One region of the Halobacillus salinarum genome, then DNA from elsewhere that is predicted to be linked to it. Evidence: riboswitches for the same ligand, from Rfam matches in the RefSeq annotation. Region 1 holds a riboswitch; each other region holds the start of a gene.
The links. Region 1 has a riboswitch for S-adenosylmethionine ahead of metE (5-methyltetrahydropteroyltriglutamate--homocysteine S-methyltransferase). Riboswitches for the same ligand answer to the same signal wherever they lie in the genome.
Positions count from the first base shown of each region.

Region 1 (5,707 bases):
ACGATCGCTAAAGATTTTCAGCCGCACATTGTCATCCTCGATATTATGATGCCGGGGATCGATGGTTTTGAAGTGTGCCGTATGCTGAAAAAGAATGGTCTACAGGCGTCTGTCATCATGCTGACCGCCAAGGATGAAGTCGACGATCGGGTGAAAGGGCTCACTCTCGGAGCTGATGATTACGTCATTAAGCCTTTCAGCTTTGAAGAGCTGTTAGCGCGAATGAACGCGCGGCTGCGTAATCAATTTCCTAATATGTTTGGCGAAGTCGTGTACGGGCCTTTTAAGCTTGATGACCGCCGCCGTGAAATTCTGTTTCAAAATCAAGTTCTCGTTCTGTCTCCAACAGAATACGAGCTTTTAAAATATATGATTTTGAATCATGGCATCGTCTTGAGTAAAGGAATGATCCTCGATAAAGTGTGGGGGTATTCATTTCAAGGAGAAGAAAATATCGTAGAAGTGTACGTGCGGGCACTTCGCGATAAGTTAAAGGACAAGGAACATCAGCTGATCCGAACGATTAGAGGTTCAGGATACAGGCTGGATCTGCCATGATAAAAAGATGGCTGGCTGCTGTCCGCCGCATGGCAGCACCAGGTTCACTCAGGTCTAAGCTTTTAACACGGATGCTGTTTATCCTTTCCTTTATCCTATTGATGATTGGCATCGTTCAATATTTAGTTATGAAGAATTTTTTATATCAAAATGAAGCAGAAACAGTAAGGGCTCAACTAATGTCCATGCCCGTGGAAATGATATTGAACGAGGCACCACTCCCCGATCCGCCTGAAGACGGGCGGTCGAGATTTCTAATGATTGAGGATTTTTCTTTGGCCCTTATTAATAAAGAAGGAACATACAGCAATCTATTGCAGGATAGTAAGCTTGCTGCTCCGGAACTCTCTGATGAAGCGATTCAGCAAATACAAGCAAACCTTCAGAAGCATCAGCCCATCGAACACGAGGTGGTACAGGATTCTGGAGGCAGGGAACAATTGATCGTTTTCAGACCAGTCATGCATAATCGTAATGGAGAAACTGGAGGCGTCATTCAAATGGGCGTGAGTACCTCTCGTTTGCAAAAGGTATTATGGCGCCAGCTGCTCACCTTTATTGTCCTCTCGATTTTAGCGTTTGCCGCAGGAATCGTCATTTACTTTTCTGTATTGAAGAGGACTCTTACGCCTTTGTCCGCCATGGTAGATGGCGTAAAAAAAATTAGTGCAGCAAACTTAAAGGACAGACTCCCTGAACAGCAAGGGCAGGAAGAAATTGACCGGCTGGCTGACTCTTTTAACGAAATGCTGGAGCGGCTGGAGGTTTCTTTTGAGCATGAAAAAGAAGCAAAAGAGCAAATGCGGCGCTTTATCGCAGACGCTTCTCATGAGCTTCGTACGCCGCTCACTTCTATTCACGGGTATTTAGAAGTACTTCTGAGAGGGGCGGCTGAAAATAAAGATCAGCTATACACAGGCCTCAATAGTATGCACGGTGAATCGCGGCGGATTATTAAGCTTGTCGAAGAATTATTACTGCTTGCAAAGCTTGATCGGAGGCCAGAACTTGATCTCGTTCCATCTTCCCTTACAAGGCTTGTCCTTGATATGGAAAATCAGCTGCATTTATTAGCAGGAGATCGACATGTTGACTTCCAAGTCAAAGAGGACGTCTATGTAAACATGGATGCAGATAAAATGAAACAAGTTTTGCTGAATCTTTTCCATAATGCTGTTCAGCATACGGACGATGCCCAAGGGAAGATTACCGTTTCTCTATCGCCTGTCCGCGGTCGTGCTGAATTAAAAGTGCAGGATAATGGACCTGGAATCAGCGAAAACAACCTTGACCATATTTTTGACCGGTTTTTCCGTGTGGAAGAATCCCGAACGAGAAAATATGGCGGGGCAGGGCTGGGGCTTTCCATTACGAAATCCATTGTTGAGGCCCATGGAGGAAGTGTACGTGTGACAAGTGCGATTGATCAAGGATCTACTTTTTCCGTCAGCCTGCCTTTAAAGGCAAACCTCAATTGACAAGGAAAGGATTAAATGCTAGTATTCCTTTAATCCATTAAAATCATCTCTTATTAAGAGCGGCGGAGGGACTGGCCCTGTGAAGCCCGGCAACCTGCCAGCGTTAAGCTGGACTGGTGCTAAATCCTGCAGAGTGTTTTTCACTCTGAAAAATGAGAGGCGCGCGGAAGCATAAACCTCTCTATCACAGCTGATAGGGAGGTTTTTTATTAGCAGCGCGTAAATAGGAATAACCAAAGGTGCTGTTGATCTTGCTGTAAACAGCTTAAAAGGGAAGCCGGTGCAAATCCGGCACGGTCCCGCCACTGTATATGGGAGCTGCCTGCAACACGTCACTGTCGATCTCGATGGGAAGGCGCAGGAAGTGATGATCATAAGTCAGGAGACCTGCCTGTTGGTGTTGGTCACTAAACCTACGAGGATAGGGAGGTGTTGTGAAAACAGGACAGGTCTGTGCATGATCAGGCCTTTTTCATAACAATCTCTCTTTGCGAAGAGAGATTTTTTTATGCTTAAGATTTTTTTATCATTTATTCACTTGCTTGAAACAGAATGGAGGCATATGGAATGAAACAATGGAGGAGTTCATCTCTTGGTTATCCACGTATTGGTGAAAGACGTGAATGGAAAAAAGCGTTAGAGGCATTTTGGGAAGGTTCACTTTCAGAAAATGAGCTTTTGACAGAAATGAAAGAACAGCGATTTTCTCACATTAACAAGCAGAAGGAAAAAGGCATTGATCTCATTCCCGTTGGAGATTTCAGCTTGTATGATCACGTTCTTGATACGGCGTTCATGTTCGGGCTGATTCCAGACCGATTCAAAAGCGAAACGGGAACGGACGACTTGGCGACGTATTTTGCCATGGCCCGTGGCAGCAAAGAAGCGGTAGCGTGTGAAATGACGAAATGGTTCAATACCAATTACCATTATATTGTTCCTGAAATAGACCATTTTGCTCCACGAGTCGCTCATAACCAGCTGCTTGATTACTTTTTAGAAGCAAAAAATGAGCTTCATGTAAAAACAAAGCCGGTCATCCTAGGTCCTTTAACTTTAGTTAAGCTCGCTAAAGGCTATCAAGAAAACGATTTCGCAAGCTGTGTGCGTCAATTGATTCCTCACTATATGCAAGTCTTTAAAGATTTGGAAGAAGCAGGGGCTGAATGGATTCAGGTGGATGAACCTGTAGTAAGCACGTCCATTTCTGACGAGGAAGTCGAGCTTTTGAAAGAAGTGTATCACGAAATAACAAGTGGGCTTTCCAATGTCAAACTTCTGCTGCAATCCTATTTTGAAGCGGTTGACCGCTACGAAGAAATCATCAATCTCCCGGTCGATGGCATTGGTTTCGACTTTGTGCACGATGAAGGCGCGAACTTTGCCCAATTGAAAAAATTTGGATTTCCTAAAGAGAAAGTGTTAGCGGCAGGCATGATCGATGGACGCAACGTGTGGAAGGCTGATTTAAACGATCGATTCGAATACTTAGAGAAGCTTGCTGAATGTGTTGATTCAGACCAGCTGATTATTCAGCCTTCCTGCAGCTTGCTCCATACCCCAGTTACTATTGAAACGGAAGATTCCCTGCCGCCGTTATTAAAGGGAGCTCTTGCCTTTGCCGATGAAAAGCTTGAGGAAGTAACCATACTTACCAAGGGACTGAATGAAGGAAAAGCAAGCATCGAACCGGTGATAGACGATCAATGGCGGCAATTGGACGCCTTAAAGCAGTCAGAAGAACGGAACCGCGGAGACGTCAAACAGGAAGTGTCCGATTGGAATACGAGAACTCCTGGACGCAAGCTTCCATACAGCCGTCGTAAGAAGGTGCACGAGGAATTTTTTCGACTTCCTTTACTGCCTGCAACAACAATTGGAAGTCTTCCCCAAACGAAAGAAATTCGTCAGGCCCGTTCTAAATGGAGAAAAGGAGATTGGGGTAACGAAGAATACAAAGAGTTTATCGAGAGAAACATTTCCGAATGGGTCTCCTGTCAGGAAACCATCGGTTTGGATGTACTCGTTCATGGAGAATTTGAACGGAATGATATGGTTGAATTTTTCGGAGAAAAGCTCGGTGGATTTGCGTTTACCCGTTTTGGCTGGGTACAGTCTTACGGTTCAAGATGTGTAAAGCCTCCAGTTGTCTATGGAGATGTCTATTGGAAAGAACCGATGACGGTTGAAGAGATTGCGTTTGCTCAATCCTTGACGGATAAACCGCTTAAGGGCATGCTTACTGGTCCTGTTACGATTACTAACTGGTCATTCGTCCGGAATGATGTGAGTAAATTTGATGTGAATAGACAGATCGCTTTAGCTTTGCAGAAAGAAATCCATGCCTTGGAAGAGCGGGATATTCATATGATTCAAGTCGATGAGCCTGCTTTACGGGAAGGTCTGCCTTTAAAAGTGGAAAAGCAGGCAAAATATTTAGCTGAAGCAGTGTACGCTTTTAAACTTACGACAACCTTAGCTAAAGATGAGACTCAAATCCATACCCATATGTGCTATTCGAACTTTAATGACATCATGGATACGATTGATCAACTGGATGCTGATGTGATTTCTATTGAAGCGGCTAGAAGTCACGGTGGTTTAGTAGCTGCTTTTGAGAACGACCATTACGACAAGGGAATTGGACTTGGCGTGTATGATATTCACAGTCCTAGAATACCACCTGTGGAAGAAATGGAAAAGAGTATCACCCGCGCTCTACAAGTGCTTGATCCCGAGCAGTTTTGGGTGAACCCGGATTGTGGGCTTAAAACAAGAAACATTAAGGAAACGGTAGAGTCTCTCAAAAATATGACCGAAGCTGCCCGTCTAAAAAGAGAAGAGATCAAGCTGACGAATTCGACGAAAGCCAGGTAGGCCTAAAGTATCGGAAACGCTTACAATGAGATGACAAAAACGGCAGGTTTATTACAGGAAATCAGTCCCTGTCCCTGTTTCCTGTTAAATTGGAGTATAAACCAGTTCAGCGGGAATATAATAACCGTAATCCAATTTAACCCTAGGAGGGGATCTCGATGATGTGGCTGTTGTTATTAATTCCAGCAGCAATCATTACAGTAGCGATCTACTTTGAAAAAAGAGGCAAGCGTGAAGCTCAGGAAGCGAATCTGTCAATGAAAGACAGGACTATGCTTGAACAGGATTATATTGAACATGGGGCTGGCAATGAAGCCTCCAAGCCCGAAAACCTTTAATAAAAAAATCATCCGTTTAGATATGAAAATAAACCAGTAGAGCTTAGTCTCTACTGGTTTATTCTGTGCCGTGTGGAAGTCCGGACAGCGAGCTCCGGGTCTAGTAAATAGGTTTGCTGGACATCAGTTTGGTCAATCATACGGAGCAAAATCGCGGCGATTTCTTCAGCGACTTTTTCAATTGGCACCCCGACACTGGTTACAGGCGGATCAAATTCCAGCATTTGTGGGACATGATCATAACTGGCTATAGAAATATCCTGGGGAACAGATAGACCTGCTTCATGCAACGCTTGAAACAGTCCTCGAGTCAAATCATAACTTCCGCTCAATATTGCAGTAGGCGGGGAAGCTGCTTGAATGATTTGTCTGCCCGCTCTATAGCCTTCCGATGCTTCGAGCCCATTTAATAAAGGGATCCCGCCAGACTCGATCCCTTTTCGAACAAGCATGTGC
Region 1 is NZ_CP095073.1:1,534,653-1,540,359, forward strand. Features, by position in the region: gene MUN89_RS07810 (response regulator transcription factor) at 1-558, shown strand, start outside; gene MUN89_RS07815 (sensor histidine kinase) at 555-2,036, shown strand; SAM riboswitch class I at 2,084-2,195, shown strand; cobalamin riboswitch at 2,257-2,445, shown strand; gene metE (5-methyltetrahydropteroyltriglutamate--homocysteine S-methyltransferase) at 2,604-4,913, shown strand; gene MUN89_RS07825 (hypothetical protein) at 5,072-5,251, shown strand; gene MUN89_RS07830 (LacI family DNA-binding transcriptional regulator) at 5,302-5,707, opposite strand, start outside.

Region 2 (5,707 bases), 1.6 Mb from region 1:
CACCCTGCTGCCATGACTAACATATAATACACCTTGCAATGGGTAAGTCACTCCTTATCCTACAAATGCCTGGGTTTTAGAATCCTCTTCCAAATGAAGCTGTTCAAACCATTGCAGCTTCTCTCTTAGTGTAACAACCTCACCAACAATAATCATGGAAGGATTAGTGATATGATCCATTTTTTCCGAAATATCAGCCAGGGTGCCGACCACCGTTTGCTGACGGTTCGTCGTTCCCCAATGAACGAGAGCGATCGGTGTTGTGGCCGGACGTCCAAATTGAATCAATTTATTACAAATCTCAGGAAGCTTCTTTACCCCCATATAAATACACAGCGTATCAATACTCTTGGCCAGGTGATGCCAGTACTGATCTTCCTCCGCTCCTAACTTCGTTACTCCTGAAACGAACGCCACAGATGAACTGAAGTCTCTATGAGTAAGAGGAATTCCGGCATAGGCAGGTGCGGCAGATCCAGAGGAGATCCCAGGCACGATTTCAAAAGGAATTTTCCGCTTGGCTAACTCCTCCGCTTCTTCTCCTCCACGTCCAAAGATGAATGGGTCTCCCCCCTTCAGCCTGGTCACGGTTTTCCCTTGAGTCGCGTAATTACATAACAGCTTATTAATATCTTCTTGACTGAAAGAGTGGTTATCGGGGCTTTTTCCACAGTACACAAGCTCTGCTTCCGGTTTTGCATAAGTTAAAAGCTCTTCATTGATAAGTCGGTCATATAATACGACGTCTGCTTTCTGAATGGCCTTTAAACCTTTGACAGTGATTAGTTCCGGATCACCAGGACCTGCTCCAACTAAAAATACTTTTCTCATGATTCCACTCCATCCTTAAAATGATTTTGAAAATCGCTGTTTATTACTACTCTATGAAATGAACGGACCGAAAACTTCTAAAGATCACTCTCTTCCATGGAGACCGCATTCGGTTTTGTCAAAGCCGCTCCATCGGCCTTCCCTGGAATCCTCCAGACTCCCCGTTGGGAAAGTACATGGCTGGCAGCCGATACTCGGATAGCCTTGATCATGCAATTCGTTGTAAGGCAACCCGTTTAGTCGGATATAAGACCATACATCATCCCAAGTCCAGTGAATAAGCGGGCACACCTTTAAGGATTTAAAACGATCATCTTTGTTAATAAAATCCGTTTTACTACGGATCGGCGACTGTTCTCGTCGAAGGCCGGAAATCCAGGCAGGAACTCCTGTCAGTACTTCTTCCAACGGCTTCACTTTTCTTAAATAACAGCACTGGTTTGGGTTTCGCTCCCATAAGGCGGGACCATATTTCTCTGATTGTTCATCGATGGTTAATGACGGTTTTTTCATTTCTATTTGAAGCTTAGGATATTTTTCCTTGACTTTGTCAATTAATTCATAGGTTTCTTTAAAATGTACACCTGTATCAAGAAATACAACCCTTGCATTTTCTTTGACTTTTGAGATTAAATCAACTAAAACAATTCCTTCTGCCCCAAAGCTGCAGGCATACACAATCGAATCTCCAAATGAATCATACGCCCACTTTAACACCTCGGCTGCCCCTTTTGTTTCATCTACAGGCTGTAACTGTTTAAAAGGATCGCCGGGGAAATGATCATAGCTGATACTATTTGTCACGTTTCTACCCCTCCAAGCTCAGATGAGCTGTGAATTAATTCTCAATAAAAAGTCCTCTTCTTATCATATTAAGAAGAGGACTTTATCGTTCGTCACTAAGTGGGCGCTCTTCTTATCTTCCAGACAATCATTTGTCCGTAGGAGTTAGCACAGTGTTTGATCATAAACCTGTTGCCGAGGCTTCCAAGGGCCTATCCCTCCACCTCTCTGGATAAGAAATCATTGTAGTTCGATGATTTAGTTAATGATGGTTATCATATGATGAATTGAACAAAATGTCAACAGCTTGTACAGAGAATGCTGTTTTTCCTGTTTTTATCCATTTACCGAATCAGGCTTCCATCCATCGTTCGTATAATTTATCGATGTCTTGAGCGAGTGCTCTTTTTTCTTTTTCAAGCTTTTCAATGTCGGAGCTTGAAGTCTTTCTTTCCATTTCTTCCTCAATAAGCGCCAATTGCTGCTCCTTTTCTTCGATCTGGACTTCGAGACTTTCCGGCCGGCTGGAGGGAGATTCCGGCTTAATCGCCGCCTTCACAGCTTCTTTCTTTACTGTCACAGACTTTTGTTCTTCTAAAAGCGCGTTCCAATGATGATTCGTTTCTTCATAGCTTCCAAAATACCTGTGGAGCTGTCCGTTTACTAAATAAGCCGTTTCGTTAAAGCATTGATTCAAGAAATAACGGTCGTGGGAAACGCATATGACCGTACCTTCAAAACCTTGAACGGCGTCTTCGAGGACTTCCTGGGAATCAATATCCAAATGATTCGTCGGTTCATCAAGCACGAGAACATTAATCCCTTGATGCATAAATATAGCTAACTTTAACCGCATCCGTTCTCCACCGCTAAGCTGCCCGATTTTTTTAAAAACATCATATCCATAAAACATAAAGCCAGCTAATATATGCCGCGCCTGTCCTTCAGTTACTCGAATAAAGCTTCTGAAATAATCAATCATCCGCACGTGTTCATCATTGTCTTGAAGCGGATTTTGAGCTAGATAGCCAAACTTTGCAGATGGGCCTGTGCGAATGGTTCCTTGATCTGGTTTCTCAACTTTTAATAACAACTTTAATAAGGTGGATTTTCCGCACCCGTTTTCTCCAACAATCGCAAGCCGGTCCCTATATCGAATGTGTAAATCAAGATCAGCCAAAATATTTCTTGAAGCATAGCTTTTGTGAAGCTTTTCAGCGACTATAATGTCTTTGCCCATTCGATCTTTGGTATGGAAAGTTAAATTCATTTTTTTTGGGTCGATGAGCGGTTTGTCGATTTTTTCCATTCGTTCAAGGGCACGCTCCATGCTTTTGGCTTTCTTAAACAATTTTTCATTTGGAGGATTTGCTTCATTTGCCCATTGCCTTAAACGTTTAATGGCTTCTTTCATTTTTTTTATCTTTTTCTGCTGCTCCTGGTATTGATGAAACTCTGCCAGCAGCTTTTCTTCTTTCTGCTTTTCATAAGAAGAATAATTCCCTTTGTAACGGTCAATTTCTCCTGATTCAATCTCCATAATGCCATCCACTGTATGATCAAGGAAAGACCGGTCATGCGAAATCATACAGACGGTCCCATGATACTGTTGAATATAGCCTTCCAGCCACTCAATGGCTTGTAAATCCAAATGGTTGGTCGGCTCGTCAAGTAAAAGCAAACCTGGTTTTTCCAAAAGAATTTTGGCTAAGCCGAGTTTTGTCTTTTCTCCCCCGCTCAAATGTCTGCACGATTGGTTCAGCAGAGACTGGATATTTAATCCTTGAGCTACCTGGCTGATCATGGATTCCATTTCATACCCTCCAGCCCTGGTAAAGCGATCCTGCAATTCCCCATATTGTTTTAAGGCTTTCTCCATCTGTTCCGGGTCAAGCATCGCTGTCTCTAATTTCTTCATTTCTTCCATCATTTGTTGAAGAGCATGAAAAGCGGACTTCAAATAGTCATAGCCCGTATCATTCCGTTCTTCTGGAATCTGATGCAGGTAGCCGATCGATAGCCCTTTTTGTATGAACAAGTCACCGCCATCTAAGGACTCCTCCTTAGTCAGCAGACGAAACAGTGTTGACTTACCGCTGCCATTTCTTCCTACCAGCGCGGCTTTCTGCCCTGCTTGCAGTTCAAAGTTCAGTGCTTGAAATAATTCATTTCCCCCAACAATTTTATAAGCATTTTTTAAAGTAATTAACATTTTCATTCCTCCTAAAGACAAAAAAAGCCAGAGGTCCCGTTACCTCTGACTTTAGTCCAAACAAATATAAATTCAGGTATGAGACGTTTCCTTTTCATTATTCAACTGTAAAAGTGGACATACGTGTCCCTTGTACAGTTGCTTCATGAAAAATCGCACGGATGAAATGCAAAAGCTTCTGATCAATCGCGTGCTTCGGAAACATCTTCATACCCCCTTTTGTCTTTAGAATTACTCTCATTATAACGTAAAGATAAATGCTTATCTAGGCTTTTTTTGGTCCGCATACGTACCGAGTTTCTTCAGAAGATTAATGGCCTGCTTCTTCTCTTCTTCAGACAGCCCTGCAGTGATCGCTTCAATCTGTTTCCAATGATCAGGAAAAATGCTGTGCAGCAATTCTCTGCCTTTTTCAGTAATGGAAGCAAATGTAATTCTTCGGTCTTCTGGGCAGGGAATCCGTTCAAGATACCCTTTTTCTTCCAATTTATCCACCACGTAAGTAATGCTGCCGCTGGCTAAAAGAATTTTCTCTCCAATTTTTTGGAGCGGCTGGTCGCCTTGATGGTATAACAGCTCAAGCACTCCGAACTCCGTTGGGTTCAAGTCATAACGCTGAATATCATCCTTCACTAAGTCGGCAATGGAACGCTGTGCTTTTGATAATACGACAAATAATTTCAATGAGGGGTCTTCTTTTTTCTGGCGGTAGAGATTTTGATCGGTCATGCTACTCGCGTCCTTTCTAGGTAGGCTGCTAATAAGGTTAGTATAGATAGAGTGATTTTACACTGTCAACTTTCGTAAACGAGCTGTATTTTGAAGGGTGATTTTTGGTTTCCTCCAATGGTTGTGTCATAATGAATACGATTCCCTATTTTACCATACAGAAAGCGGTGACACGAATTGGTAAAAGATACTGGAGAACGCGTCATTCCCGAATTTATGAAACCGACTAATAATCTTCTCCTAGAACATATAGCCCGTTACCAATTCGCATTAGCTTATATGAAAGGCCGAGTTCTTGACCTTTCCTGCGGATCCGGCTATGGCACACACATGATTGCTAAGGAATGTAAAAGCGAAATTGAAGAAATCATTGGTGTGGATATTGATGAGGAGATCCTTGAATACGCCAGAGGAAGGTATTACCATCCAAAGTCCCGGTTTGAAGCACACGATGCAGTTGATTCATCTTTGATGGAAAAAATCGGGACTTTTGATGTGATTGTCAGTTTTGAAACATATGAGCATGTGTCAGACGAGGAAAAATTGCTGCAAAATTACTACCAGCTGTTGAAGCCTGGAGGCACACTGCTGGTATCAACCCCGTTCGGTGAAGGAAGAGGGATTCCCTGCGGCTCCCCTTTTCATTTTCATCAAATAACCGCAGATCAATTCAGAGAACTGTTTTCCAACTACCAGGAAACATCATTTTATTATCAAAAAGGAGTCCTGATCGAGCCTCCAAGAGAAGGTGTCTACCACCCTTTAGGAATTGCCGTGTGCAAAAAATAAAGAAAGAGCCATTATTTTGACGGCTCTTTCCTATACCCTGAAACCTCTGTAAAATATTTCCTTGCCACTTATCGAATATCTCCACATACCATAACTACATGCCCATCGGGATCCTCAATGTTGAACCAGCCGAAATCACCGTGCTGCTCAATTTCCCTGACAATTGGAACCTGTTGTTCTTTTAGATCCTCATAAGTTCTTTTCAAATCGTTCGAACAGAAATTGAACACCGGGGTCTTAATTGGTTCAAATTGATAGGAGGGATCATTACAATGATCGTCAATCGTGAGATAAGAACCTTCCTTCGTCGGAAGATTGTACACGGGAGATTGGACGTCTTCCTCACGAAACGGCAGACCCAGC
Region 2 is NZ_CP095073.1:4,189,728-4,195,434, forward strand. Features, by position in the region: gene MUN89_RS21490 (sirohydrochlorin chelatase) at 1-51, opposite strand, end outside; gene cobA (uroporphyrinogen-III C-methyltransferase) at 55-831, opposite strand; gene MUN89_RS21500 (phosphoadenylyl-sulfate reductase) at 916-1,635, opposite strand; SAM riboswitch class I at 1,745-1,853, opposite strand; gene abc-f (ribosomal protection-like ABC-F family protein) at 1,967-3,826, opposite strand; gene MUN89_RS21910 (RAxF-45 family protein) at 3,924-4,031, opposite strand; gene MUN89_RS21510 (MarR family winged helix-turn-helix transcriptional regulator) at 4,088-4,555, opposite strand; gene MUN89_RS21515 (class I SAM-dependent methyltransferase) at 4,733-5,344, shown strand; gene MUN89_RS21520 (VOC family protein) at 5,413-5,707, opposite strand, start outside.
Region 2: it holds a riboswitch for S-adenosylmethionine, as region 1 does, so the genes downstream of both, MUN89_RS21500 (phosphoadenylyl-sulfate reductase) here and metE (5-methyltetrahydropteroyltriglutamate--homocysteine S-methyltransferase) in region 1, are expected to answer to the same signal.

Region 3 (5,707 bases), 1.5 Mb from region 1:
CGCCTTTTTAATCGAAGCTGTCTTCATGTCCATCTATTTATATGCAGCAGACCGGCTTCCTCCTTCTCTGAGAATATTGAGCATCTTTTTCGTTGCACTTGGAGCGACTGCTTCAGCGATTATGATTACAGATGTACATGCATGGATGAACACTCCAGCTGGATTTGATCTTACAGAAAGTGGGGAAGTCACGAATGTCGACCCCTGGGCGGCTTTCTTCAACCCGAGCTTCGGCATCACAGCTATGCATGTCACACTCTCAGCTTATATGACAGTTGCTTTTTTAATAGGTTCGATCGCCGCTCTCCGGCTGTTAAAACGAAACCTTTCGAAACAGGAACGAAACTATCATAAAAAAGCGCTGATGATTTCACTTTACTTTGGAGCTGCTATGTCGCTTGCTACTGCCTTAAATGGTCATGAAACGGCCCAAATGCTCCACGAATACTTACCAAGAAAACTAGCGGGGGCTGAAGGGCTGTTTGAAACGACAAGGTATGCCCCATTATCGATCGGCGGCTATACATCGCTTGAGGATCAGGAAGTAAAATATGCAGTTGAAATCCCATCGGCGCTAAGCTTTCTCGCTGGGAACCGTTTTGATACAGAGGTTAAAGGACTGAATGAATATCCTCAGGATCTGTGGCCGCCGCTCTACATCCATATTCTATTTAACGTGATGGTGGGCATCGGTTCTATCCTGCTCGTACTCTCTTTCTTCGCCCTTGCCTGGAAATTACTTTTAAAACGGGAGTTTCCTAATTGGCTTCTTGCCTTGCTTGTCGTAGGCGGCCCGCTTGGGATTATCGCCATCGAAACCGGCTGGTGCTTCAGCTGTATTGGAAGACAGCCGTGGACCATTAATGACGTGCTCCGGACGGACACAGCAGCAACAAAGTCCAATAGTGTCGGCATACTGTTCCTATTATTTATTTCCCTCTACTTAACGCTTTTGTTTGTGACAGCATTCGTTTTACGATTTTATTTCAAACGGAATCCAGTCAGCAAAGAACTTCCGCAAGCTGAATCTTAAAAAAGGAGCTGAACAATTATGGAAGCATCAACCCTTGCGATTACCATCCTATGGAGCTTTCTTTTTGTTTACTCCATTTTAGGATCGCTGGATTTCGGCGCTGGTTTTTGGGGAATGGTTTATGGAAAAAACAAACATACCAATGCTTCAGTAATCGCGAACCGGTTTCTTTCTCCTACGTGGGAAATCACCAATGTGTTTTTTGTCATTTTAGTCGTTGCTCTCGTTACTTTTTTTCCTTTTGCAACGACGATGCTTGGGAGTCTTTTGCTTGTTCCTGTCGGCCTTGGCCTTATCCTGCTGACCATTCGGACAACTTTTATGGTATTTGCCCACCATGCTCAAAAGTTTAAAAACATTCTAAGGATTACATCAGGAATTACCGGCCTGATGATCCCAGCGCTGCTCGTAAGTATCCTCCCTATTACTTTAGGCGGATTTATCGAATTTGAGAATGGCTACCCTCAGCTCCACTATGGAAATCTGTTTAAAGATCCAACCCTTTATATGCATGTCGCCTTCGGTTTATCTACCGAGCTGTTTATTTCTTCGGTATTTCTAATGGATTATGCTAAAGAAGCAGACGACTGGTCAGCTTTCCAAACATACCGGAGCCACGCGCTTTGGCTCGGCCCTGTATCCATTATTGTTGCTGTGCTCACTATTGCTGCGATGCCTCAGGAAGCCGGCTGGATTGTAAATAAAATACAAGCCAATCCTGACTGGTTTATCGTTTCACTGATCTTTTTTCTTGTAGGATATGGATTTTTATTCGTGAAACGGTATAAAGAATACCGGGGACATCCACGGCCGGCCGTTATCTTAATCATGCTGCAATACGGAGCAGCGATTTATGCGTACGGATCTGCCCATCTTCCCTACTTAGTGTACCCTCATTTAACCGTGGAAGAAGGATTTACGAACCCTACTATTTTTTATCAGCTGCTGGTTGTTTACGGTATTGGCTTCGCCATTCTCATCCCAGGTTTCATCCTGTTCTGGAAACTTTTCTTAAAGGATCGCCGCTATTTAAAACAGGAATAAAGATTTGAAGCTATCGGGATGATCGATGGCTTTTTCCCTTTGTCCTTCGATTATAGAAGCTGATGGCTGGGTAATTTAACAGAAATGACTATTTTTTCTAAGTAAGGAGTATGGATAATGCATAAGCTTAATAACGACTACTTAGAGGACGCTGTAGAAGACAGCATGCCGTTTGCTGCCCAAGGAGAAGTGAACACTTCCCTTCCTGATTTAGATGGCACAAAAAAAGACCTGCTTGGAGTCACGATCCTAACCACAGACCAACAAAAGTTTACAGGAGGAAACTGGGAGCAAACTGTCCCTATGCAGAGTACTTCAAAAATTATTTCACTCATGCTTGCTCTGCACGACTTTGGTAAGGACCGTGTGTTTCAAGCTGTAGGCATGGAGCCGATGGGCGATTTTTTCAACTCGATCAGCCAGCTTGAATCCTATGATACAAGTAAACCCTTTAACCCAATGATTAATGCCGGAGCGATAGCCGTCTCCGCCTTGATTAAAGGACACAATAATAATAACCGCTTTGAACGCTACCTCCACTTTCTTCAACGTGTGACCGACAACCAGGAACTCCATTTGAACGAACAAGTTTATGAAGCAGAAAAAGCTAACGGGGCAAGAAACAGGGCACTTGCTTATTTCATGGAAAGCGTTGGTACTTTAATAACCGATGTGGAAGAAGCTCTGGATCTTTATTTTCGAATTAATTCGGTGATGATGAATTGTGATGACTTTGCAAAGGTCGGGTTGTTTTTGGCGAGAGGGGGAAGAGCTCCGGATAACGATGAAAAATTGATACCCGCTAACCATCTGCGTACCGTTAACGCCATAATGATGACTTCCGGCATGTACAATTCTTCCGGACGGCACGCAGTAGAAGTGGGATTCCCTTGTAAAAGCGGCGTTTCAGGCAGTATTATCGGGGTGGTTCCCGGGTTGATGGGCATCGGGATTGTCGGGCCAGCCATAGATGAAAAAGGCAACAGTACGGCAGGTGGTGCGCTGCTCCGGAAACTGTCGCAGGATTTGGAGCTGAACTTATTCGGGGATGGCCATATTTATGGAAGAGGAATATCGGGCGGCGTTTAACCTTCTGTCTTGTCTTTAAGAAAAAAGAAAAGAATGAATTCTTTATTAAAAATTCAAATAATTCGCTCTGTTCTGTTGTAAAATGATAAAAAGTAGTGTAGATTAGTGAGAAAGCTTTTTAATTAAACAAGTTCATAGTATTTCTCTTATCAAGAGAGGCAGAGGGACTGGCCCGGCGAAGCCTCAGCAACCACTGGTTTGACCAGAATGGTGCTAACTCCAGCAAGTTGATTCATCAACTTGGAAGATAAGAAGAAGGACCCTTACATTCCAAAGTCTTCTTCTTATAGAAGGCTTTTTTTATTTTTATAAAATCACTAAAGGAGAATGATCATGACTACCCCTCATACAGAAACGCAATTTGTGCATACAGGAAAAAATAATGGGGATCCATCGGGTTCCATCAATGCACCCGTACATTTTTCTACTCCCTATCAGCATAAGGGCATCGGAGAATCGACCGGCTTTGACTATGCAAGAACCGGCAACCCGACGCGTGCGATTCTGGAGCGAACGATGGCAGAAATTGAAGGCGGCGATGCAGGCTATGCGTTCAGTTCAGGTATGGCAGCTATCCAAACGGTTGTTTCCCTATTTACTTATCAAGATGAAATTCTCGTTTCGGAGGATTTGTATGGAGGAACCTATCGATTGTTTGAACACGTCCGCAAGCAGTCGGGGGTCAATTTTCGTTACTGTGGGAGCGACAACTTAGGGGCATTGGAAGAACAGATCACGGATAAAACAAAAGCCATTTACGTGGAAACCCCAACTAACCCTTTAATGCACGTCGCTGACATTCCCAGCATTTCAAAAATCTCTAAAAAGCATAACCTGCTGCTTATCGTTGATAACACCCTTTTTACCCCTTATATCCAAAAACCTTTACAGGAAGGGGCAGACATCGTCATCCACAGTGCGACCAAATACCTTGGCGGTCATAATGACGTCTTAGCCGGGCTGGTTATCGGCAAAGGCAAAGAGCTATGCGAACAGCTGGGCAGCTATCAAAATACTGCCGGTGCCGTATTATCCCCGTTTGATTCGTGGCTTTTGATGAGAGGGATGAAAACACTGGCCTTAAGGATGCGCCAACATGAAGAGAATGCTAAAGCAGTCGTTGAATTTTTGCAGAACCACCGTGCAGTTACCCACGTCCTCTACCCGGGCCGTGGTGGAATGGTTTCATTCAGACTCGAATCTGAACACTGTGTGGATCCTTTTCTCAGAAGTCTTAAAGTGATTACGTTTGCGGAGAGCTTAGGAGGAGTCGAAAGCTTTATTACCTATCCTGCTACACAGACCCACGCGGATATACCAGAAGAAAAGCGCACGAGCTACGGAGTCTGCAACCGACTGCTTCGTTTTTCCGTAGGAGTCGAGCATATTGACGACTTACTTGGAGATCTCAATCAGGCATTAACTCAATTGGTAAAGGAGGAACTTATCCAATGACGGAACAACATTCATTTCAAACACGTCTTTTGCACAGTAAGCACAAATTCGATCCAGAAACGGGGGCGGTCAGCGTCCCGATTCAGCAGGCGTCTACGTTCCACCAGCAGGACTTTGACCAACCTGGCAAATATGACTACAGCCGGTCCGGAAATCCGACGCGCGAGGCGCTAGAAGAAACGATTGCAAGTCTCGAGGGAGGCTCTTACGGTTTTGCTTTCGCTTCGGGGATGGCAGCTATTTCCACATCATTCATGCTGCTGTCGCAAGACGATCATGTCGTGATCTCTGAGGATGTATATGGCGGTACGTTCCGGATGATTCGAGATGTACTGACTAAGTTTGGAATCGATCACAGCTTTGTAAACATGACTGATTTGCATGCCGTGGCTACTGCTATCAAGCCGAACACAAAGGTTGTGTACATTGAGACACCATCGAACCCGTTATTAAACATTACCGATATCCGTGCGGTATCCAAGCTTGCCAAAGCTCACGGCTGCTTAACCTTTGTCGATAATACATTTATGACTCCTGCTCTGCAGAAGCCAATAGAACTCGGTGCAGATGTCGTGCTTCACAGTGCGACGAAATTTATCGCCGGCCATAGCGATGTTGTGGCCGGGCTCGCCGTCGTAAATAATGAGAGGCTTGCCGACCAGCTGGGGTTTTTACAAAATGCCTTCGGATCGATTCTTGGAGCCCATGACTGCTGGCTCGTCCTTCGAGGACTTAAAACCCTTCATTGCCGCTTGAAGCAGTCTTCTGAGTCAGCTTTTAAAATCGCATCGTATTTGACCCAGCATCCAAAAGTAGAAGAAGTGTATTATCCCGGCTTCACATCGCACCCAGGCGCTTCCACACATTCTTACCAGTCCGGAGGCCCTGGCGCTGTGTTATCCTTCAGACTGAAAGATGAAGCAGCCGTCAAAGATTTTTCCAAGCACTTGGAAATCCCGGTTTTTGCTGTAAGTCTCGGGGCAGTGGAATCGATTCTTTCCTACCCTGCCCGCATGTCCCATGCCTCTATGCCTCGCGAAGAACGCTTGAAACGTGGTATCACAGACGGCCTCCTCCGTCTTTCTG
Region 3 is NZ_CP095073.1:74,645-80,351, forward strand. Features, by position in the region: gene MUN89_RS00395 (cytochrome ubiquinol oxidase subunit I) at 1-1,033, shown strand, start outside; gene MUN89_RS00400 (cytochrome d ubiquinol oxidase subunit II) at 1,052-2,077, shown strand; gene glsA (glutaminase A) at 2,195-3,166, shown strand; SAM riboswitch class I at 3,310-3,420, shown strand; gene MUN89_RS00410 (methionine biosynthesis PLP-dependent protein) at 3,500-4,621, shown strand; gene metC (cystathionine beta-lyase) at 4,618-5,707, shown strand, end outside.
Region 3: it holds a riboswitch for S-adenosylmethionine, as region 1 does, so the genes downstream of both, MUN89_RS00410 (methionine biosynthesis PLP-dependent protein) here and metE (5-methyltetrahydropteroyltriglutamate--homocysteine S-methyltransferase) in region 1, are expected to answer to the same signal.

Region 4 (5,707 bases), 920 kb from region 1:
CGCGGTTACTAATTCAGAGTGCTCGCCGATATCACCGATGGCCCAAACGTTTTCTACGGTTGTCATTTTCGTTCTGGAATCCGCGAAAATGTGCTGATTTTCTTTCACCTCTGCTCCAATCTGTTTCGCGAGGTCTGAACGAACTTCGTTTCCTCCCATTGCGACAAAAGCCCGCTCCCCTGTTATCACTGTCCCCTCCATCGTCTCTACTTTATGAACATACCCATTTTCTTGGATAAGCGTATTTATTTTTGTTTCATAAAGTTGAATATTCTTCTCTTTTAATTCCTTCTCAAGCTCATGAGGAATGACTTTTCGTCCGTGGTTGATCAATACGATGTCGTTGCTCCAATACTTTAATGTGCAAGCCATTCTTGCCCCTGTTTCTCCCGATCCAATTACGATGGTTTTTTTCTTCGTAATTTCAAAACCATCACAATCCGGACATACATAAACCGATATACCTAAACAATCACGCAATCCCTCAAAGTCAGGAAGGTTATCCTTGATTCCTGTGGCAAGAACAACGGTTTTTGCTTCGTAGGAACATAGGTTCGTTTTTACTAAGAAATGCCTTCCATTTTGATGGACCGATTCAACCGTTTCAAGACAGAATTTCACCCCAAATTGTTCAGCCTGGGCACGTCCCAGTTGTCTCAACTCCATACCGCTGATTCCATCAGGGAAACCTAAAATGTTGTGATAGTTTCTGCATAGAGTTGACCTGCCATCGTTCGAATCGATCGCCAGCACTTTTCGATTGTATCGTCCTAATTGAATGGCGGCCTGTAGACCTGCGATGCCCGCTCCTGCAATAATTGTATCGTACACTTGTCTTTCACTCCTGAAAATTATAGTGTTGGTCCTCTTACTTTGCCTCGACAAGCCCACCTTATTCGCTGGGCAGGAGCTGCCTTTTTAACTTTATAATCCAATTTTTTACGTTTCAAAATCTTTTGAAAATGGATTGACAACTAATTTCTCCCCCGCTATAATTTCTAGCAAGCCAAATTTATAAAGACTCTTATCAAGAGCGGCGGAGGGACTAGGCCCTTTGATGCCCGGCAACCTTTCATTTTTTGAAAAGGTGCCAAATCCTACAGATTACTTAATCTGGAAGATAAGAGGAGGATTTGATGATTATTTCAGTCACTCTTCTTATTTTAAGAAGAGTGACTGTTTTATTTTTTGGAAAGGTGTGGATAGTAATGAAGCGAACTCTAGAAGAAAGATTGCAGGATGGGCCCGTAATCTGCGGTGAGGGCTACTTATTTGAATTGGAACGGAGAGGGTATTTGCAGGCGGGCTCATTTGTCCCAGAAGTGGCACTTGATAATCCACAGGCATTAAAACAGACTTACCGGGATTATATGCTTGCTGGTTCTGATGTGGTGCTGGCTTTTACGTATAACGGGCACCGTGAGAAAATGAGAATTATTGGTAAGGAAGATTTACTTGAGCCGTTGAATAGACAGGCGATCAGGCTGGCCAAGGAAGTAGCGGAAGAACACCCTGAAGAAGAGGCACTGGTTGCCGGGAATATTTCCAATACTAATTTGTTCGACCCTGAAGATGAAGAATCAAAAGCGGCCATTCGAAGTATGTTTCATGAGATGATCAGCTGGTGCAAAGAAGAAGGCGTCGATTTTGTTAACGGGGAAACCTTTTATTACTACGAAGAAGCAAAAATTGCTCTCGAAGAAATTAAGAAGCAAGGACTTCCGGCGGTCATTACCTTTGGCGTGATGGGAGAAAATAAATTACGGGATGGTTATGAGGTAGAAGAAGCTTGCCGCCTCCTTGAACAACAAGGGGCTTTAGTGGTGGGAATGAATTGTTTCCGCGGTCCTGCTACGATGCAGCCTTACATCGAAAGAATTACTCAGGCCGTCGATGGATACGTTGGCGCACTGCCTATTCCATACCGGACAACAGAAGAACATCCGACCTTCTTTAATCTGCCGGACGGCGGCTGTTCCTGCTCCCTTCCAACGGAGACCACTTTCCCGACTTCACTTGATCCATTATACTGCAACAGGTATGAGTTAGCAGAATGGGCAAAAGAAGCGCAGCGTTCCGGGGTGCATTACTATGGTTTATGCTGCGGTGCTTCTCCTAGTATGCTGAGAGAAGTAGCTGAAACGGTAGGAAGAAAAACAGTGAACTCCACCTACTCTCCTGACATGGAGAAACACTTTTTATTTGGCAGTGACAGTACACTGAATCAAACGAATACTGCTTATAAAACCAGAGCTTAATAAGCAGACCACCATAACCTTTTCGTTCTCAGGGTTATGGTGGTGTTATTTTTACATTAACTTTCCTTAGAAGCTCGTGATTCGTATTGTTGAAGTTCGTTTACGGTAACAAACTGGTAGCCTTCCTTGGAAAGCGACTCCAGAATTCCCTGAACAACTTCAAGTTCATTTTTATCATACATTGGGTGGAGCAGAATAATTGAACCAGGCTCTACCTTCTCTTTTACATAATTAAGCTTATCCGGATTTTTGTCAAAATAAGAATCCGGTTCAAGACTCCAAGTAATGGTTTCGATTCCTTGTTTGTTTAAATAATAGGGGAGCCCCGCCAATTTTTTCCCGTTCGGCGGACGAAAATCAATTTCGCCTTCATAACCTGTTTTACGAATCAAGTCATTTGTTCTTTCTATTTCCTTTTTAATAAAACATTGGCTTTTAAAAATCATTCGCTTATGGGTGTACGAGTGATTCCCCAATTGATGCCCCTCTCCTGCGATTTGCCTTCCAAAGTCCATATGCTTTTCCAGTTCATTTCCGATAAGAAAAAAAGTTGCTTTCGCCTTATAGTTGTTCAGCAGTTGCAGAAGAGAATCGGTAAGTTGAGTAGGACCGTCGTCAAACGTCAGGGCGACGACCTTTTCTTCTGTGCTGACTTTACTCGTGATCCCGCCAAAAAGCTGCACGGTTCTCGCATTCATTAAATAATAGGTCCCTGTTGATAAAAATAGGATGCCCATTAGAATTAGGACGATTATTCTTATGCTTCTCATTTCATCGATCCCTTGAAATAATTTTATGTAGTTAGTTTACCATGAGCCTGCTTGCTTAAATGTAAATTCTTCTCACGCTGGGCAGTTTTTCACATATGTTGAAGGTATGGTGAACTGATGGATGGAGGAGAACGATGGAAAATAAATATTTAGATTTATTAGCTTTATTTGGGATCGGTGGCGCTCATCCAGGCGGTCTTGCATTGACGGAGGATTTGTTAAACGAGGAAAAAATCACCCCTGAAACGTATGTGCTCGATATCGGCTGCGGCACCGGCCAGACAGCCTGGCACTTATTTCATACATTTGGCTGCCGGGTAGCTGCAGTCGATCAGCATCCTCTTATGATCGAAAAGACGAAAAAAAGATTTGAAGATCATTTGAGCCGGGTGGATATCATCCAGGGAGACGCTGAGAATCTGGAATTTGACAGTGATTTATTCGACTTAGTTTTATCTGAATCGGTCGTCTCTTTTACATCTATTGAAAAAACTATCGGAGAGTTGTACAGGGTTTTGAAGCCTGGCGGGCATCTCTTGATGATTGAAATGACAGCTGAAAATAAGCTGTCTGATAGTGAAAAGCAAGAAGTACACGATATCTATGGTGTGAAACAGGTGTTTTGTGAGAATGAGTGGAAGGATCTTTTGTATGAAAAAGGGTTCACTTATATAGAAGCAGAAGACATCTCGCTCGCCCATGCAGCCGCGGATCAGCAGGATTACAGTCCTTCAGCGAACATTGGTGTCGAGCATTATGATCTGTGGGTAAAGCATGCCGCCTTTATTTCAAGCGCGGATGTACCAATTGGCTGCCGTGTGTACCGTTGTTATAAATAAGCTTTTTTTAAGAGAAAAGAAGCACAGCGATCACAATGACTACTACACTGACTCCCCAGGCTGCTGTTCCTAGTACAAAGGTTTTCATCCCGGATTCAAATGTAGTTTTCAAGGCTTGTCCTTTTTCAGACTTGTCCATTCGCCTTGCTCTTATAAATGAGCCTAGATTTAAGCCGATCAAAGGAAAAATGAGCTGTAATAAATAATTACCAGTGTCATGGTGAGCGTAATTTGCAGGAAGATCTATAATAAACGGCAGAATAAAGCATAATCCTGCCAATAGGAGAAAGAACGTGGTTCCTATTTGATGTTGCCGGTGCCGCCTTTTTTCTCCCATTTTTTCTTTTTCGTATTCTTTCAATTTTTTCAGACTCTTCGGCCGGTACCCTTTGCCGGTTTGTTCCCGGTACCTCGATACAATGAATGAACCAAGCAAGATTACTCCTATAAGACAGCAAAAAATTGATAAGGGATATTCGTTTGAAAAATACCAGTTGAAAAGAACGATTACGGATAATATTCCTATATTGATCTGTACGAGCTCTACAACCCGCAGCTTCCACAGTTCTTTTTTGCTGAGCATCTTCCACCCCCTAACATCCATATTTTTACATACCCTTTTCCTGCATTATGAAACCTTGTCCATGCAGGCTTGATAATAAACTGCCGGGCTATCCCGACAGTCTGAAGCAGTCATGTACCGCGATTTTAAGCATTATGTCCGCCAATTTTATTGCTTCGTTCAATTGTAATCCCGGAATTCGTGAAGCTGGTAGCCCTGAGTATAGCCGTCGTTCCGAATTTATCGCGGATTCTGTCCATCACTTCCCCTACGTCCTTTTCTTTTGTGCGGTCATTAAAAAAACTCAGTTGGATATCCGCTTCGTCGTTAAGATTGGTGAGTGAAATGTAGACTCTGCGAATTTTACTTTCTCCATCATAAAAGCGCTCAAATAATGTAATTACAGTTTTATACACATCCATTGTACTATTGGTCCGGGTCTGGATAGACATCGACCGGCTGAATCCGCCTCCGGTTTCTTTAGCATAGCCGACACCTAAATGAATCGTCCGCCCCTCCTTATCATCTCTTCTTGCTCTGCGGCAGGCTTCCTCGCACAAGTCTAAAAAGCACGCATAGATTTCTTCTTTTTCATAATCCCTAAGCAGTGTAATGCCGTGACCATAGCTTTTCTGCTCCGTCTTAATAAAACTTCCGGTGACAGGGCTAAGATCAATCCCCCACGCGTGGTAATACAACTGTTCCCCCATAATTCCGTAATGCTTCTGCAAATATTTCAATGGGTGTTTCGCAAGCTGGCCGAGCGTAACAATTCCCATACGGTTTAAATTTCGCGTCATGCGGCGGCCGATTCCCCAGATATCTTCAATCGGAGTAGGCCATAACAGCCGTTCTACATTTTCATAACGGCATACGGCTATACCGTCGTCTGCTTTTTTCGCGTGAATATCCATGACGACTTTCGCTAAAAACTTGTTATCCCCGATCCCAATGGCACATTCGATGCCGAATTGTTCACGGATTTGGTGCTGCAGCAGCCGGGCAGTCTCACGAGGAGGACCGTATAACTTCTGCAAACCAGTAATCGTCACCCATAATTCATCAACGGAATAAACGTGGATCGCCTCTTGAGGTACGTAATTCATAATGGTCTTCGTTATTTCTACAGATACTTCAAGATAGTCGCCCATATGAGCTTCAGCGATCACAAGCTGAGGGTCATCAGGAAGCTCAAAATAGCGGCTGACATTGCTGATGCCATGCTTTTTTTTCAATGCCGGCGAGGCAGCAAGGACAATGCTTCCGCTCCGGCTTGGA
Region 4 is NZ_CP095073.1:2,456,981-2,462,687, reverse strand. Features, by position in the region: gene MUN89_RS12685 (NAD(P)/FAD-dependent oxidoreductase) at 1-831, opposite strand, end outside; SAM riboswitch class I at 1,022-1,127, shown strand; gene MUN89_RS12680 (homocysteine S-methyltransferase family protein) at 1,209-2,258, shown strand; gene MUN89_RS12675 (polysaccharide deacetylase family protein) at 2,315-3,028, opposite strand; gene MUN89_RS12670 (class I SAM-dependent methyltransferase) at 3,163-3,867, shown strand; gene MUN89_RS12665 (hypothetical protein) at 3,875-4,450, opposite strand; gene MUN89_RS12660 (DNA polymerase IV) at 4,576-5,707, opposite strand, start outside.
Region 4: it holds a riboswitch for S-adenosylmethionine, as region 1 does, so the genes downstream of both, MUN89_RS12680 (homocysteine S-methyltransferase family protein) here and metE (5-methyltetrahydropteroyltriglutamate--homocysteine S-methyltransferase) in region 1, are expected to answer to the same signal.